DNA from 2 places in the Hylemonella sp. P2_B10 genome. Region 2 is predicted to be linked to the other one. Evidence: predicted binding sites of a transcription regulator. Region 2 holds the regulator's gene; the other holds the start of a gene.

Region 1 (7,171 bases), 690 kb from region 2:
GCCTGGCCTTGGGACAGGCTTACTTCAGCTCGTCGGCAATCACCTTGACGATGCGCTGGGCGTTGGCCGAGCTGTCCGGCTGGCCCTTGTCGTTGAGCACCGAGACGGTGGTGGATTCGCCCTGGCTGCGCACCACCACGCGGTACTTGGTGGGTGCGCTGCTGTTTTCCGAGCCGAACAGCTTGGCGAAGAAGCCCGGTTCGGAGCGCGCCGACGACGGTTCCACATACCGCACGAAGTAGGTGCCCTGGCTGCGGTCGCGGTCTTCCACGGTGAAGCCGGTGCGGTCCAGTGCCAGGCCAACACGGCGCCAGGCGCGGTCAAAGCCCTCGGTCACCTGCACCACCTGCTGGCCACCCTGGGTGAGGATCTGCGCGTTGGGCTTGGCGCCCGGCAATGCAGCGCCTTGCGGAGCCGTGGGCGAGGCCACCAGCGTGCGGGCCTGGTCCTTGGGCGCGCCCAGCTTGATCAGCAGGCGGCTCAGGAACTCGGCTTCCAGCTCCGGGTCAGCCGGGCGGGCCTGCCAGGCGGTCTGGGCGTCCTTTTGGGGGCCGGAGTAGACCTCGGCCATGCCGCGGTGCGTGATGAAGATGTCGGTGCCGCCGGCGGCATTGCGCTCCAGCCGGGTGCGGTACTTGTCGCGCTCACCGGTGGAATACAGCGAATCAAACAGCTTGCCCACCGTGTTGCGGATGAAGTCGGACGGCAGCTTGGCGCGGTTTTCCGCCCAGTCGGTTTCCATGATGCCGAGCTCGGCCTGTTGGGTAGCCAGCGTGAAGCCGCTTTCGCGCCAGAAGTCGCCCACAGGGCCCCACAGCTGGTCGACCGGCCGGTTCACCACCAGCCAGCGCTGGCCAGCGGAACGCTCCACGCGCACATCGCCCAGGCTGTTGATCGCGGTGGGGGCGGCCGCGGCGGTTTGCGTTTGCTGAGCGCCCTGGAAACTGGAGGCACTGACGCTGCCGCCAGCGGTCGAGTAGCGGGTGTCGCGCGAGAGCTGCGTCAAGTCGGGAGGAACCACGAGGGTGGGGGCTTTGGCGGCGCCCTTGTAGTCCACTTTGTTGTCGCTGTCCATCGAGGAGCAGGCGCTCAGCGAGACGGCCAGCGCGAGCAGCGACAGTTTTACGGGATGGTTCACTCTCGGTTTTCCTTTGGAAAAAAAGCGGTTCGGTCTAGGGCCGGTCACAGCAGGCCGGCGGCCTGCAATGCGGCACGCACAGCGGCGTGGTGAGTGGGGGTCAGCGGCGTCATCGGCAGGCGCAGGTGGTCGCCGCACAGGCCCAGCTGGGCCACCGCCCACTTGATGGGAATGGGGTTGGCCTCGACGAACAGCGCCTTGTGCAATGGCAGCAGCCTGAACTGGATCTCCATGGCCTTGCGGGTGTCGCCGGCCACGGCCGCCACGCACAGCTCGTGCATCAGGCGCGGCGCCACGTTGGCGGTGACGCTGACATTGCCCTGGCCGCCGCACAGCATCAGCGCCACGGCAGTGCCGTCGTCGCCGGAATAAACAGCAAAGCCCTTGGGGGCCTCCTTGATCAGCCACTGCGCGCGTTCGATGTTGCCAGTGGCTTCCTTGATGCCGACGATGCCGGGCACCGTCGCCAGGCGCATCACGGTTTCGTGCTGCATGTCGGCCACCGAACGGCCGGGCACGTTGTACAGCACCATGGGCAGGTCCACCGCCTCGGCGATGGCCTTGAAGTGCAGGTATTGGCCCTCTTGCGTGGGCTTGTTGTAGTAAGGCACCACCTGCAACTGGCAGTCGGCCCCCACGTCCTTGGCGAATTTGGCCAGCGCGACGGCCTCGGCGGTGGAGTTGCCGCCGCAGCCGGCCATGATGGGCACGCGGCCCTTGGCCTGCTCCACCGACACGCGGATGATCTCGCAATGTTCTTCCACATCCACCGTCGGCGATTCGCCGGTGGTGCCCACCACGCCTATGCAATCGGTGCCCTCGGCGATGTGCCAGTCGATCAGCTTGCGCAAGGCGGGGTAGTCCACGGAGCCATCGGCCAGCATCGGGGTAACGAGCGCAACAATGCTGCCGGTGATGGGGCGAAAGGGTGATGTCATGGACTGCGGGCGCAATTTCGGTAAACGGGCATTTTAACTAGAGCGGGTGGCGCTTCCGGGCGGCTGCTTGTCCGTCCGGTAAAGACGGTGCCAGCGCGGCGATGCGCTGCACGAAACGCTCGGGCTCGCCCAGGAAGCCCTCCTCATAGGCTACCACCCTCAGACCTTGGCACACCCTCAATAGTTCACCGGGCTGCAGCAGGAAGTCCGGCCGCGAGGGTTTGCCCACGGTTTCGTTGCCGTCGGCAAAGGTCTCGTAGATCAGCACGCCACCCGGGGCCAGGCTGGCCAGCAGCGTGGGAAACAAGGCGCGCCACAGGTAATTGGTGACCACCAGCGCGCCGAACTGCCGTGGTTGGCCCGCGGCTGTCAGCAGCGGCCAGGGATCGTTTTCAATGTCGGCCAGCACCACCTCGCCGTGGGCGCGGGCGCTGGCCAGCGCTTCGGCCGAGCGGTCCACACCGCACACCGCATGGCCACGGGCGGCAAACCAGGCCATGTGGCGGCCTTGGCCGCAGGCCACGTCCAGCACGGTGGCAGCGGGCTCGGCCAGGTGCGACCAGCGGCGCACCCAGTCCGATGGGGCGCCGCTGCCGTGCGGCCCGCCGCTCACTGCAGCTGCCGTGCCGTCCGCGCTCAAAAGCAGGCCCACACCTGGTCGGCCAGCATCACCAGAAAATCCGGCCGCGAATACAGTGCGAACGCCGCCAGCAGCGCCAGTGCGGCGCCGGCCCAGGCCAGCAGTTTGCGGGTGTGCTTCACCTTTTTTCCATCAGGCGCTGGCCGGCTGGCGGGCGATGGGCGCCTCTTTCACCGGCAGGTTGACCAGGGCGGCCAGCACACCCAGCGCGATGGCGATGTACCACACCACGTCGTAACTGCCGGTGCGGTCGTACAGGAAGCCGCCCAGCCACACGCCCATGAACGAGCCCAGCTGGTGGCTGAAGAACACGAAGCCGCTCAGCATGGACAAATGGGCGACGCCGAAGATCTGCGCCAGCGCCGCGTTGGTGGGCGGCACCGTCGACAGCCACAGCAAACCCATGGTGGCGGAGAAGATGTAGACGCTGGTGGGCGTCAGCGGCGCCAGCAGGAACAGCGAAATCACCACCGTTCGCGCCAGGTAGATGAAGGCCAGGATGTTCTTTTTGGGCATCCTCTGGCCCAGCGTGCCGGCGGTGTAGGTGCCAAACACGTTGAACAGCCCGATCAGCGCCAGCGCATTGCTGGCCACCTGGGTGGACAGGCCATGGTCGCGCAGGTAGCTGGGCATGTGCACGCCGATGAACACCACCTGGAACCCGCAGACGAAGTAGCCCGCCATCAACAGCTGGAAGCTGGGATAGGTGAAGGCCTCGCGCAGCGCGTGAAAAATGCTTTGCTGACGCGGCGCCGTGGTGCCGCTGTTCAGCGCCGGCTCGCGCAGGCCAAAGGCCAGCGGCGCGATCAGCAGCGCAAACAGGCCCAGCGTCTCCAGCGCCTGCTGCCAGCCCAGCTTGCTGATCAGCAGGCCCTCGGTGGGCAGCATCAGGAACTGGCCGAAGGAACCCGCCGCCGCTGCGATGCCCATGGCCCAGGAGCGCTTCTCCATCGGCACGTTGCGGCCGATCACGCCGTAGATGACGGCGTAGGTAGTGCCCGCCTGGGCTACGCCGATAGTGATGCCGGTGGTCAGCATGAACAGCAGCGGCGTGGGCGAATGCGCCATGCCCAATAGGCCCAGCCCATATAACAGCGCGCCCGCCACGATGACCCGGAAGGCGCCGAAGCGGTCCGCCAGCATGCCGGCGAAGATGCCGGTGAAGCCCCAGGCCAGGTTCTGGATCGCCAGTGCAAAGGAAAAGGTCTCGCGCGTCCAACCCTGGGCCTGCGTGATGGGCTGCAGCCACAGGCCGAAACCGTGGCGTATGCCCATGGAAAGCGTCACAATGGCGGCCCCGCAGACCAGAACCTGGACCATGGACAAGGGTTTGTGAGGGTTGTTTGCGAGGGTCATGGCCCCAAATGTACCGAATTGTCGCTGCGGCTGCCGTGGCGGCCGGCGAGCCCACGGCTGCGAGCCTGGATTCTGGGTGATATGTTTATATATACAGTATCCTGTCGCCACCCCCACTACAATCCAGCCCCATGTCAGTCAAACCACCGAGTGAATATTCCGAAGGCTCCATACGGGTGCTGAAGGGCCTGGAGCCCGTCAAGCAGCGCCCGGGCATGTACACCCGCACCGACAACCCCTTGCACATCATCCAGGAAGTGCTGGACAACGCCGCCGACGAGGCGTTGGCGGGCTTTGGCAAAAAGATCAAGGTCCTGCTGCATGCTGACGGCTCGGTCAGCGTGGAGGACGACGGCCGGGGCATCCCCTTTGGCATGCACCCGGAAGAAAAAGCGCCGGTGATCGAGCTGGTCTATACCCGCTTGCATGCCGGTGGCAAGTTCGACAAGGGCAAGGGCGGTGCCTACAGCTTCTCCGGCGGCCTGCACGGCGTCGGCGTCAGCGTCACCAATGCGCTGTCCAAGCGGCTGGAAGTCACCAGCCACCGCGAGGCCACCGTGGCGCGCATGGCGTTTTCGGGTGGTGATGTGGTGGAGAAGCTGCAGACCCGCAAGCAGGCCGAGGGCGATCGCAAGACCGGCTCCACCGTGCGTGTGTGGCCCGACGCCAAGTATTTCGAAAGCGCCGCCCTGCCGATGAACGAGCTGGCCCACCTGCTGCGCAGCAAGGCGGTGCTGATGCCCGGCGTGACGGTGACGCTGGTGGTGGAAAAGACCAAGGAAAGCGCCAGCTGGCTGTACAAGGGCGGCCTGCGCGATTACCTGAGCCAGTCCCTGACGGCAGACCCGGTGATCCCGCTGTTCGACGGCAGCGGCTACGCCGACGCCCAAAGCGACAGCTTCGCCGAGGGCGAGGGCGCCGAATGGAGCGTGGCCTTCACCGAAGAAGGCCAGCCGGTGCGCGAAAGCTATGTCAACCTGATTCCCACCACGGCCGGTGGCACCCATGAGGCCGGCCTGCGCGACGGCCTGTTCACCGCCGTCAAGAGCTTCATCGACCTGCACTCGCTGCTGCCCAAGGGCGTCAAGCTGCTGCCGGATGACGTGTTTGCCCGCGTCTCCTACGTGCTGTCGGCCAAGGTGCTGGACCCGCAGTTCCAAGGCCAGATCAAGGAGCGGCTCAATTCACGCGACGCCGTGCGCCTGGTCTCCAGCTTCGTGCGCCCGACACTGGAGCTGTGGCTGAACCAGCACGTGGAATACGGCAAGAAGCTGGCCGAGCTGGCCATCAAGGCGGCGCAGACGCGCCAGCGCGCCGGCCAGAAAGTGGAAAAGCGCAAGGGCTCCGGCGTGGCTGTGCTGCCGGGGAAGCTGACCGATTGCGAAAGCCGCGACCTGGAACACAACGAGGTGTTCCTGGTCGAGGGCGACTCGGCCGGTGGCAGCGCCAAGATGGGCCGCGACAAGGAATGCCAGGCGATATTGCCGCTGCGCGGCAAGGTGCTGAACACCTGGGAGGTGGAGCGTGACCGGCTGTTTGCCAACACCGAAGTGCACGACATCGCGGTGGCCATCGGCGTGGACCCGCACGGCCCCAACGACACGCCGGACATGAGCGGCTTGCGCTACGGCAAGGTCTGCATCCTGTCCGACGCCGACGTCGACGGCTCGCACATCCAGGTGCTGCTGTTGACGCTGTTCTTCCGCCATTTCCCCAAGCTGATCGAGACCGGCCATGTGTATGTGGCGCGGCCACCGTTGTTCCGCGTCGACGCGCCGGCACGCGGCAAGAAGCCGGCCTCCAAGGCCTATGCGCTGGACGAGGGCGAGTTGACAGCCATCCTGGACAAGCTGCGCAAGGAAGGCGTGCGCGAAGGCGCCTGGAGCATCAGCCGCTTCAAGGGCCTGGGCGAGATGAACGCCGAACACCTGTGGGACACCACGCTGAACCCCGACACCCGCCGCCTGATGCCGGTGCAGTTGGGCAACATGGATTTCGCGCAGACCGAGGGCCTGATCACCAAGCTGATGGGCAAGGGCGAGGCCGCCGCCCGCCGCGAGCTGATGGAGCTGCATGGCGACGCCGTGGAGGTGGACATTTGATGCAGTGGGCGCGCGTCTTGTGGGCTCCGGTGTTGGCGCTGTTGCTGGGCGCCGCTGCGCCCGCGCGCGCCGACGTCTGGGGCTACATCGACGACAAGGGCATCGCGCACTTCGCCGCCGAGCGGGTAGACGAGCGTTACGAAATTTTCTTCCGCAACACCGACGGCGCCAAGGGCCTGTTGCCTGGCCAGCCCACGCCACGGCCGGTCAGCGTGCCCACCATGGCGCCGCGGTTGCTGGCCTTCTTCGAGGTGTCGCCCAATTACAAGGCGGTCAAGTACCACATGCGCGAGGCCGCGCGCAGCCAGAACGTGGACTATGAGCTGCTGCAGGCGCTGATTGCCACCGAATCCGGCTTCGACGCCGCCGCCGTGTCGCCCAAGGGCGCGGTGGGCCTGATGCAGGTGATGCCCGACACCGCGCGCCGCTACGGCGTGCGCGACGAGAAAAAGTCCAGCGTGGAAAAAAAGCTGGTCGACCCCGGCACCAACATCGCCACCGGCACCCGTTACCTGCGCGATTTGATCAAGCTGTTCGCCGGCAAGCTGGACCTGGCGTTGGCCGCCTACAACGCGGGTGAAGGCGCCGTGCAGCGCGCCGGCAACCGCATCCCCAATTACCGCGAGACGCAGAATTACGTGGCCACCGTGCTGCAGCTCTACAGCCTGCTGAAGCCACCGGCGGCGGTGCTGGAACAGCGGCGCAACCTGCTGGGCGGCGCCATCAACCGCGGCAACCTGCCGCCGGCGGGCGCCGCGATCGAAGAGCCACGCTTCAACAAGCTGGCGTCGGACTGATTTATTTTTCTTTTTTTCAGATTGCTGTTTTCGTTCCATGAGTGAGCAACCCACACTGGATTTCAACCAGCCCCCCGCCGACGGCGACGAGTCGCTGGCCAGCTACGCCCAGCGCGCCTACCTGGAGTACGCGCTCAGCGTGGTCAAGGGCCGCGCACTGCCCGATGTGTGTGATGGCCAAAAGCCGGTGCAGCGGCGCA
Region 2 (7,171 bases):
ACACACAAGCCCTGCCCGACCACTTCGACTTCGCCGAATGGCAGCCGCCGCAAGACCAGCCCTACACGCTGCTGTGCACCGAGAAGGACGCGGTCAAACTGTGGACCAACCAGCCGCGTGCCTGGGCGGTGCCGCTGGCCTTCGCGCCGGAGCCCGCTTTCTGGCAAGCGCTGGATGCGCGGTTGAGCCCGCTGTTGGGCACAAAGTTATCATCCCCGCATGGACACACGACTTCTTGAACTGCTGGTCTGCCCGGTGACCAAAGGGCCACTGGAATACGACCGCGAAAAGCAGGAGCTGGTCTCGCGCAGCGCGCGGCTGGCTTACCCGGTGCTCGACGGCATCCCCGTCATGCTGGAGAGCGAGGCGCGCACGCTGACCGACGAAGAACTGGGTCTCTGAGGCAGTGGCATGGCGTTCACAGTCCTGATCCCGGCGCGGCTGGCCTCCACCCGCCTGCCCCACAAACCGCTGGCCGACATTGCAGGCAGGCCCATGGTGGTGCGGGTGGCGCAACGCGTGATGGGCCTGGTGCACAGCGGCCAGGCCAGCCGCGTGGTGGTGGCGGCCGACAGCCCGCTGATCGTGCAGGCCTGCGCCGAGCACGGCGTGCAGGCGCTGCTGACGCGCGACGACCACCCCAGTGGCAGCGACCGCCTGGCCGAAGCCTGCGCGCTGCTGAAGCTGGCCGACAACGACACCGTAGTCAATGTGCAGGGTGACGAGCCGCTGATGGACCCGGCCCTGGTCAGCGCTGTGGCGCAACTGCTGCAGGACCGCCCCCAGGCCAGCATGAGCACCGCCGCCCACGCCATCAACAGCCTGGCCGATTTCACCAACCCGAATGTAGTGAAAGTGGTGCTGGATGCCCAACAGCTGGCGCTGTATTTCAGCCGTGCGCCCATTGCCTGGTGGCGCGATGGCTTTGCGCAAGGCATCAGCGCCCTGCCCGAGCCGGCGCCGCTGCGTCACATCGGCATCTATGGCTACCGGGTCGGCTTCCTGCGCCAGTTCCCGCGACTGGCGCCGGCGCCGGTGGAGCAACTGGAAGCACTGGAGCAATTGCGTGCGCTGTGGCATGGCCACCGCATCGCGGTGCACATCGCGGCCCAGGCGCCCGGGCCGGGCGTGGACACGCCAGAAGATTTGGAACGGGTACGTAACTTGTTCCTGTCATGAGCGCGCCAACCCCGTAAGCGAAGCGGGGCTTTCGCATGCTATTCTCCAGGGGAATTCTCCACATTCACCGACGTGGTGCGCACCGCACAGGGCAGCGCCACGCGGCAGAGACCGATAGAAAACGAGGGCACCCATGAGACTGATTCTGTTAGGCGCGCCGGGCGCGGGCAAAGGCACGCAGGCCACCTTCATCTGCCAGAAATTCGGGATTCCCCAGATCTCCACCGGCGACATGCTGCGCGCCGCCGTCAAGGCCGGCACGCCGCTTGGCCTGCAGGCCAAGGCGGTGATGGATGCCGGCGCCCTGGTCAGCGACGACCTGATCATCAACCTGGTGAAGGAGCGCATCGCCCAACCGGATTGCGCCAAGGGTTTCCTGTTCGACGGATTTCCGCGCACCATCCCGCAAGCCGACGCCATGAAGTCGGCCGGCGTCAAGATCGACCACGTGCTGGAGATCGACGTGCCGTTTGAGGCCATCATCGAACGCATGAGCGGGCGCCGCTCACACCCGGCCTCGGGCCGCACCTACCACGTCAAGTTCAACCCGCCCAAGGTGGAAGGCAAGGACGATGTCACCGGTGAGCCGCTGATACAGCGCGACGACGACAAGGAAGAAACCGTGAAGAAGCGCCTGGACGTCTACAGCGCCCAGACCCGCCCGCTGGTGGACTACTACGCCAACTGGGCCAAGAACGACGCCACCAACGCGCCTCAATACCGCGCCATCAGCGGCATGGGCAGCGTGGACGAGATCACCAGCAGGGTGTTTGCCGCTCTGGCCTCCTGAGGCCGCGCGGTAGCCGTTGAAACGCCGCTGAACGCCGGCCGGCGGCCGCTCAGCGCGCCAAATCAAGCATCAAGGCGATGCGCGCCTTGACGCTCGACAAACCCTCGGAGTCGGCAAACACATCCTGCGGCGTGGCCAATACGCGGCCCAGCGGGCAGCGGCTGGCGCGCACCACGCGCACCCCGGCCGCCTGCGCACGCAACAGCGCCGCCTGCAGGCCAGCATGCAGAGTGCCGTTGCCCGTGCCCGCGACCACCAGACCGGCCAGCGCAGGCTCCTGCCGCAGCGGGCTCAGGTGTTGGGCCAGCAGCGCGTCCACAACGCCGCCGCTGCCACCCACGTGGTTCAGCACGATCTCCACCCGCGGCCATAGCGCAGGCACAGCGGACTGGGCTGGCAGCCAGGCCGTGGCCGGCGGCGCCGGGCGCAGCCAGCGCACCGCCCCCTCCTCCACATAACCCAGCGGCCCGGCGTCGCCGGAACTGAAGGCGTCCAGCCGGTAGGTATGGATCTTCTGCACGTCCAACGCGCTGTGCACCACGCCGGCACACACGACCGAGACGCCGCGGGCGCTGGCGTCGGCCGCCACGGTCAGCGCATCCAGCAGGTTCTGCGGGCCATCGGGCATCACGGCGGTGGCCGGGCGCATCGCGCAGGTCAGCACCACCGGTTTGGCGGGCGCCAACAAGCGGTGCAGAAAATAGGCTGTCTCTTCCAGCGTGTCGGTGCCATGGGTAATGAGCACGCCATCAACCTCGGCGCGCGCCAGGTGCAAGCGCACGCGCTCGGCCAATTGCTGCCAGATGGCAAAGCCCATGTCCTTGCTGTCCACCTGGGCCACCTGCTCGGCCTGCACCGCCACGCTTTGCGCCAGCGGCAGGCCGGCCAGCAACTGCTGCACGCCCAGTTGCGCCGCTGTGTAGCCCACGCCATCGGCGGCGCTGTCGGCACGGCCGGCAATGGTGCCGCCGGTGCCCAGCAACACCAGCTTTTTCTGGTTTTTTTGTTCCATCACTTGCAATTCGCCAAAAACTGGTTAAAAATACATCTACTGGATATTGAAACAGTTACCGCACCCTCAGTGCACCCAGTTCGCCCCAAGGAGTCGCCATGCTTGAGAGCCCCAAACTCACCGCCCGCCAGCAGCAGATTCTGGACCTGATACAGCAGGCCGTCGCGCAAACCGGCGCGCCACCCACGCGGGCCGAAATCGCCCGCGAACTGGGCTTCAAGTCGGCCAACGCGGCAGAAGAACATCTGCAGGCCTTGGCCCGCAAGGGCGTCATCGAACTGGTCAGCGGCACCTCGCGCGGCATCCGCCTGCGCAGCGAAACACTGCGCTCCATCAATGAGTCGCGCATCCAACAATTCTCGAACGGCCTGCAAAACATCGTGCAACAACTGGCCCTGCCCCTGGTGGGCCGCGTGGCTGCGGGCTCGCCCATTCTCGCGCAGGAACATGTGGACCAGACGTACTACGTGGAAAACAGCCTGTTCCAGCGCAAGCCCGACTACCTGCTGCGCGTGCGCGGCATGTCCATGCGCGACGCCGGCATCATGGACGGCGACCTGCTGGCCGTGCAGGCCACCAAAGACGCCAAGAACGGCCAGATCGTCGTCGCCCGGCTGGGCGAGGAAGTCACCGTCAAGCGTTTCCGCCGCAACAAGGACGTGATCGAGTTGCACCCGGAAAACCCGGACTACCAGACCATCGTCGTCGAGCCCGGCGAAGCCTTCGAGATCGAGGGCCTGGCCGTGGGCCTGATTCGCAACACCATGCTGATGTGAGCCCTGCCATGAACATCGCCTTCTTCGCCGTCCCCGACCTGTTGGCACCGCTGCAACTGTGGGTGCGCCGGCTGATGCACACCGGCGGCAGCAGCAGTGGCATGCGTCCGCGCCAGCCGGCCCGCGCAGCCATGCTGCCGGCCACCCAGGCCGCCGGCTTGCCACCCATGGCCCGGCGCCCGGCGCGGCTGACAGCGCTGGCCCAGCCTGCTGCCCGGGTGCAGCGGCCGCTGCACTCTGTGGACGCGCAGCGGCCGCTGCGCGTGGTGCATGTGATGGAGCGCGGTGCCAGCCGCGCCAGTGCAGGCCGCATGGTGATCTCCGGTCGCATGGCCGATGTCTGCGCCGAGCTGGACCGCCTGGCCGCCCGTGAAGCCACGCTGCACTGAAGCCACCCTGCATTGAAGTGACGCTGTCGCGCGTGGTCAGCAGCAACCTGTTGTTGCAACAAATACGCGCATAAATTGCCCGGCCACTGCGGCCACTGCAACAGCCAAGGCACAATGGCAGCATGAACATTGTGATTCTTGACGACTACCAGGATGTGGTGCGCAAGCTGGAATGCGCCACCAAGCTGGATGCCTTCCCCGCCAAGGTCTACACCAACACCGTCAAAGGCCTGGGCCAGCTGGCGGTGCGGCTGAAAGACGCTGACGTCATCGTGCTGATACGCGAGCGCACCCACCTGACCCGCCAGCTGATCGAGAAGCTGCCCAAGCTCAAGCTGGTGGTGCAGACCGGCAAGGTCGGCAGCCATATTGATGTGGCCGCCTGCACCGAGCGCGGCATCGCCGTGGCCGAAGGCGCGGGCTCGCCGGTGGCGCCGGCAGAGCTGACCTGGGCGCTGATCATGGCCGCCGTGCGTCGCCTGCCGCAGTACATCGGCAACCTGAAGCATGGCGCCTGGCAGCAGTCGGGCCTGAAATCGGCCTCCATGCCCGTGAATTTCGGTCTCGGCACCGTGCTGCGGGGTCACACGCTGGGCATCTGGGGCTACGGCAAGATAGGCCAGTTGCTGGCCGGCTACGGCAAGGCTTTCGGCATGCACATCATGGTCTGGGGGCGCGAGCCCTCGCGTGAGCGTGCCGTGCTGGACGGCCACCAGGCCGCCGCCAGCCGCGAGGAATTCTTCGCCCAATGCGACGTGCTGACGCTGCACCTGCGGCTCAACGACGAGACGCGTGGCATCGTCACGCTGGAAGACCTGGGCCGCATGAAACCCACCGCGCTGCTGGTCAACACCTCGCGCGCTGAGTTGATCGAGCCCGAGGCGCTGATCAGCGCGCTCAACCGTGGCCGTCCCGGCATGGCCGCGGTGGATGTGTTCGAGACCGAGCCCATCCTGCAAGGCCACGCGCTGTTGCGGCTGGAAAACTGCATCTGCACGCCGCACATCGGCTATGTGGAGCAAGACAGCTACGAGCTGTATTTCGGCACCGCATTTGACAGCGTGGTGGCATTCATCAAAGGCACGCCCACCAACATCGTCAACCCCGGCGCGCTGCAGGTGCGCCGCTGATACTCGTCCGATGAGCGCCTCCACCGAAGCGCGGAGCGGCCAGCCCCTGCCCGCCGCCATCTGGGCCTTTCTGTTTGGCAATTTCGTCATCGGCAGCGGGGTGATGGTGGTGCCCGGCACGCTCAACGACATCAGCACCTCGCTGGCGGTGTCGGTGCCGGTGGCCGGGCAATTGATTTCGGTCGCCGCGCTGGTGATGTGCCTGGGTGCGCCGCTGCTGGCCAGCGTGGTGGCCGGCTGGGACCGGCGCCGTCTGCTGGCGCTGACCATGGCCTGGTACGGCGTGCTGCACCTGCTCAGCGCCTTGATGCCTGCCTTCGGGCCGCTGATGGTGGTGCGCGTGTTCGCGGTGCTGGCGCCAGCCATCTTCACGCCGCAAGCGGCCTCGTGCGTCAGCCAGCTGGTGCCGCCAGAGCAGCGCGGCCGCGCCATCACACTGGTGTTTCTGGGCTGGTCGGTGGCCTCGGTGCTGGGCATGCCACTGGGCTCGTGGATAGGCGGCACCTGGGGCTGGCAAAGCGCCTTCGTCACCATCGGTGTGCTGGCATTGGTCAGCGCGATGTGGGTCTGGCGCGCGACGCCCGACGGCGTGCGCCCGCCGGCGTTTTCCGCCGCCGCCTGGGGCCAGACGCTGCGCTCGCGCGCGCTGATGCTGTGCGTGGCCGTCACGGCGCTGTATTCGGCCGGCCAGTTCGTGCTGTTTTCCTACTTCGCGCCCTACTACAAGCAGATGCTGAACATCACCCCCACCCAGCTGAGCCTGATGTTCGCCTGGTTCGGCGCTTTCGGCTTCCTGGGCAATTTCTGGGTCACGCAGCGCATCGACAAGCTGGGCGCGCCACGCACCGTGTTCATCGCCGTGTGTTCCATGGCGCTGAGCCTGGCCCTGTGGCCCCTGGGCAGCAGCCTGGTGCTGGCGGCCATCGTGGTGGTGCCCTGGGCGCTGGGTTGCTTTTCGTCCAATTCGGCGCAGCAGGCCCGGCTGTTCGCAATCTCGCCGGCGCTGGCTTCCGGCTCCATCGCGCTGAATTCTTCGGCCATGTACGCCGGCCAGGCGCTGGGCGCCGGCACCGGCGGCTGGCTGATTGCGCACGGGCAGATGGCCAACCTGCACTGGGCCGGGCTGGCCAGCCTGCTGCTGGCGCTGGGTGTCAGCATGCTGGCCACACGGGCACAGCGCGAAGAGTCCACCTGAGCACCCAGCCGGCTGATCACCGGCAGCGTGTCAGGCGTTGGGCTCAGGAACTGGACTTGGGCTTCGGCGGCGCTGGCGGGTCTTCCGGCAGCTCGAAGTCCATCAGGCTGGGGATGTCGTCATCATCCTTGCCGTCGGGTATCGCGGGCATGTCCAGCGCCGGCATGGGCTTGGACACACCGCCACTGGCCGACAGAGGTACAGGTGACGTGAAGGACGGTGCGTAGATGGTGCCCAGCTCGGTCTCCGACAGGTCCACATCCACTTTCGACTCCGACTCCGGGCCGGTGTCCAGCTTGGGCAAGTCATCGCCCTCCAGGGGCTCCAGCGTCAAATCCAGCGGCACGTCCAGGACGGCGGGCAGCGGTGCGGCCGGCGGGGACGCAGGTGGCTGAGCGGCTGGCGTGGCGCGAAAGGCAACGGTCGCATCGTACGACTTGGCTTCTTCAAAATGGCTGGGCGTGAGCTGCAGGATCTCCGAGGGCCGCAACGGGGCCGGCGCCGACACCGGCGCGTCGCCGTACTGGCCGTCGGAAATGCCCTTGGCGATGGCGAACAGCAGCAACAGGTCGCGGAAGGCGTACAGGTCAAAGGCCTGGTCGCGGTCGTCCCAGGGGTCACGGAAGATGCAGGTCTCTATCACTTCCAGCACCTTGACCGACGGCCACAACGCCACGATGTGGGCAAACACGCTGGGGTA

What was found. The regulator LexA, encoded in region 2, represses DNA repair genes until DNA is damaged. The targets are predictions, from matches to a motif close to ACTGTATNNNNATACAGT.
Region 1: a site for LexA is predicted at 4,153-4,170, ahead of AC1DX2_RS11365 (DNA topoisomerase IV subunit B). Genes of this name have one in related genera too.

The regions. Positions count from the first base shown of each region.
Region 1 is NZ_JBFUDE010000002.1:767,349-774,519, reverse strand. Features, by position in the region: gene bamC (outer membrane protein assembly factor BamC) at 20-1,138, opposite strand; gene dapA (4-hydroxy-tetrahydrodipicolinate synthase) at 1,183-2,076, opposite strand; gene AC1DX2_RS11380 (class I SAM-dependent methyltransferase) at 2,114-2,728, opposite strand; gene AC1DX2_RS11375 (hypothetical protein) at 2,713-2,838, opposite strand; gene AC1DX2_RS11370 (MFS transporter) at 2,849-4,072, opposite strand; gene AC1DX2_RS11365 (DNA topoisomerase IV subunit B) at 4,204-6,174, shown strand; gene AC1DX2_RS11360 (lytic transglycosylase domain-containing protein) at 6,174-6,971, shown strand; gene parC (DNA topoisomerase IV subunit A) at 7,009-7,171, shown strand, end outside.
Region 2 is NZ_JBFUDE010000002.1:76,897-84,067, forward strand. Features, by position in the region: gene lpxK (tetraacyldisaccharide 4'-kinase) at 1-239, shown strand, start outside; gene AC1DX2_RS08205 (Trm112 family protein) at 220-402, shown strand; gene kdsB (3-deoxy-manno-octulosonate cytidylyltransferase) at 412-1,179, shown strand; gene adk (adenylate kinase) at 1,313-1,969, shown strand; gene AC1DX2_RS08220 (asparaginase) at 2,019-2,981, opposite strand; gene lexA (transcriptional repressor LexA) at 3,080-3,757, shown strand; gene AC1DX2_RS08230 (hypothetical protein) at 3,766-4,146, shown strand; gene AC1DX2_RS08235 (D-2-hydroxyacid dehydrogenase family protein) at 4,269-5,276, shown strand; gene AC1DX2_RS08240 (MFS transporter) at 5,287-6,471, shown strand; gene AC1DX2_RS08245 (hypothetical protein) at 6,515-7,171, opposite strand, start outside.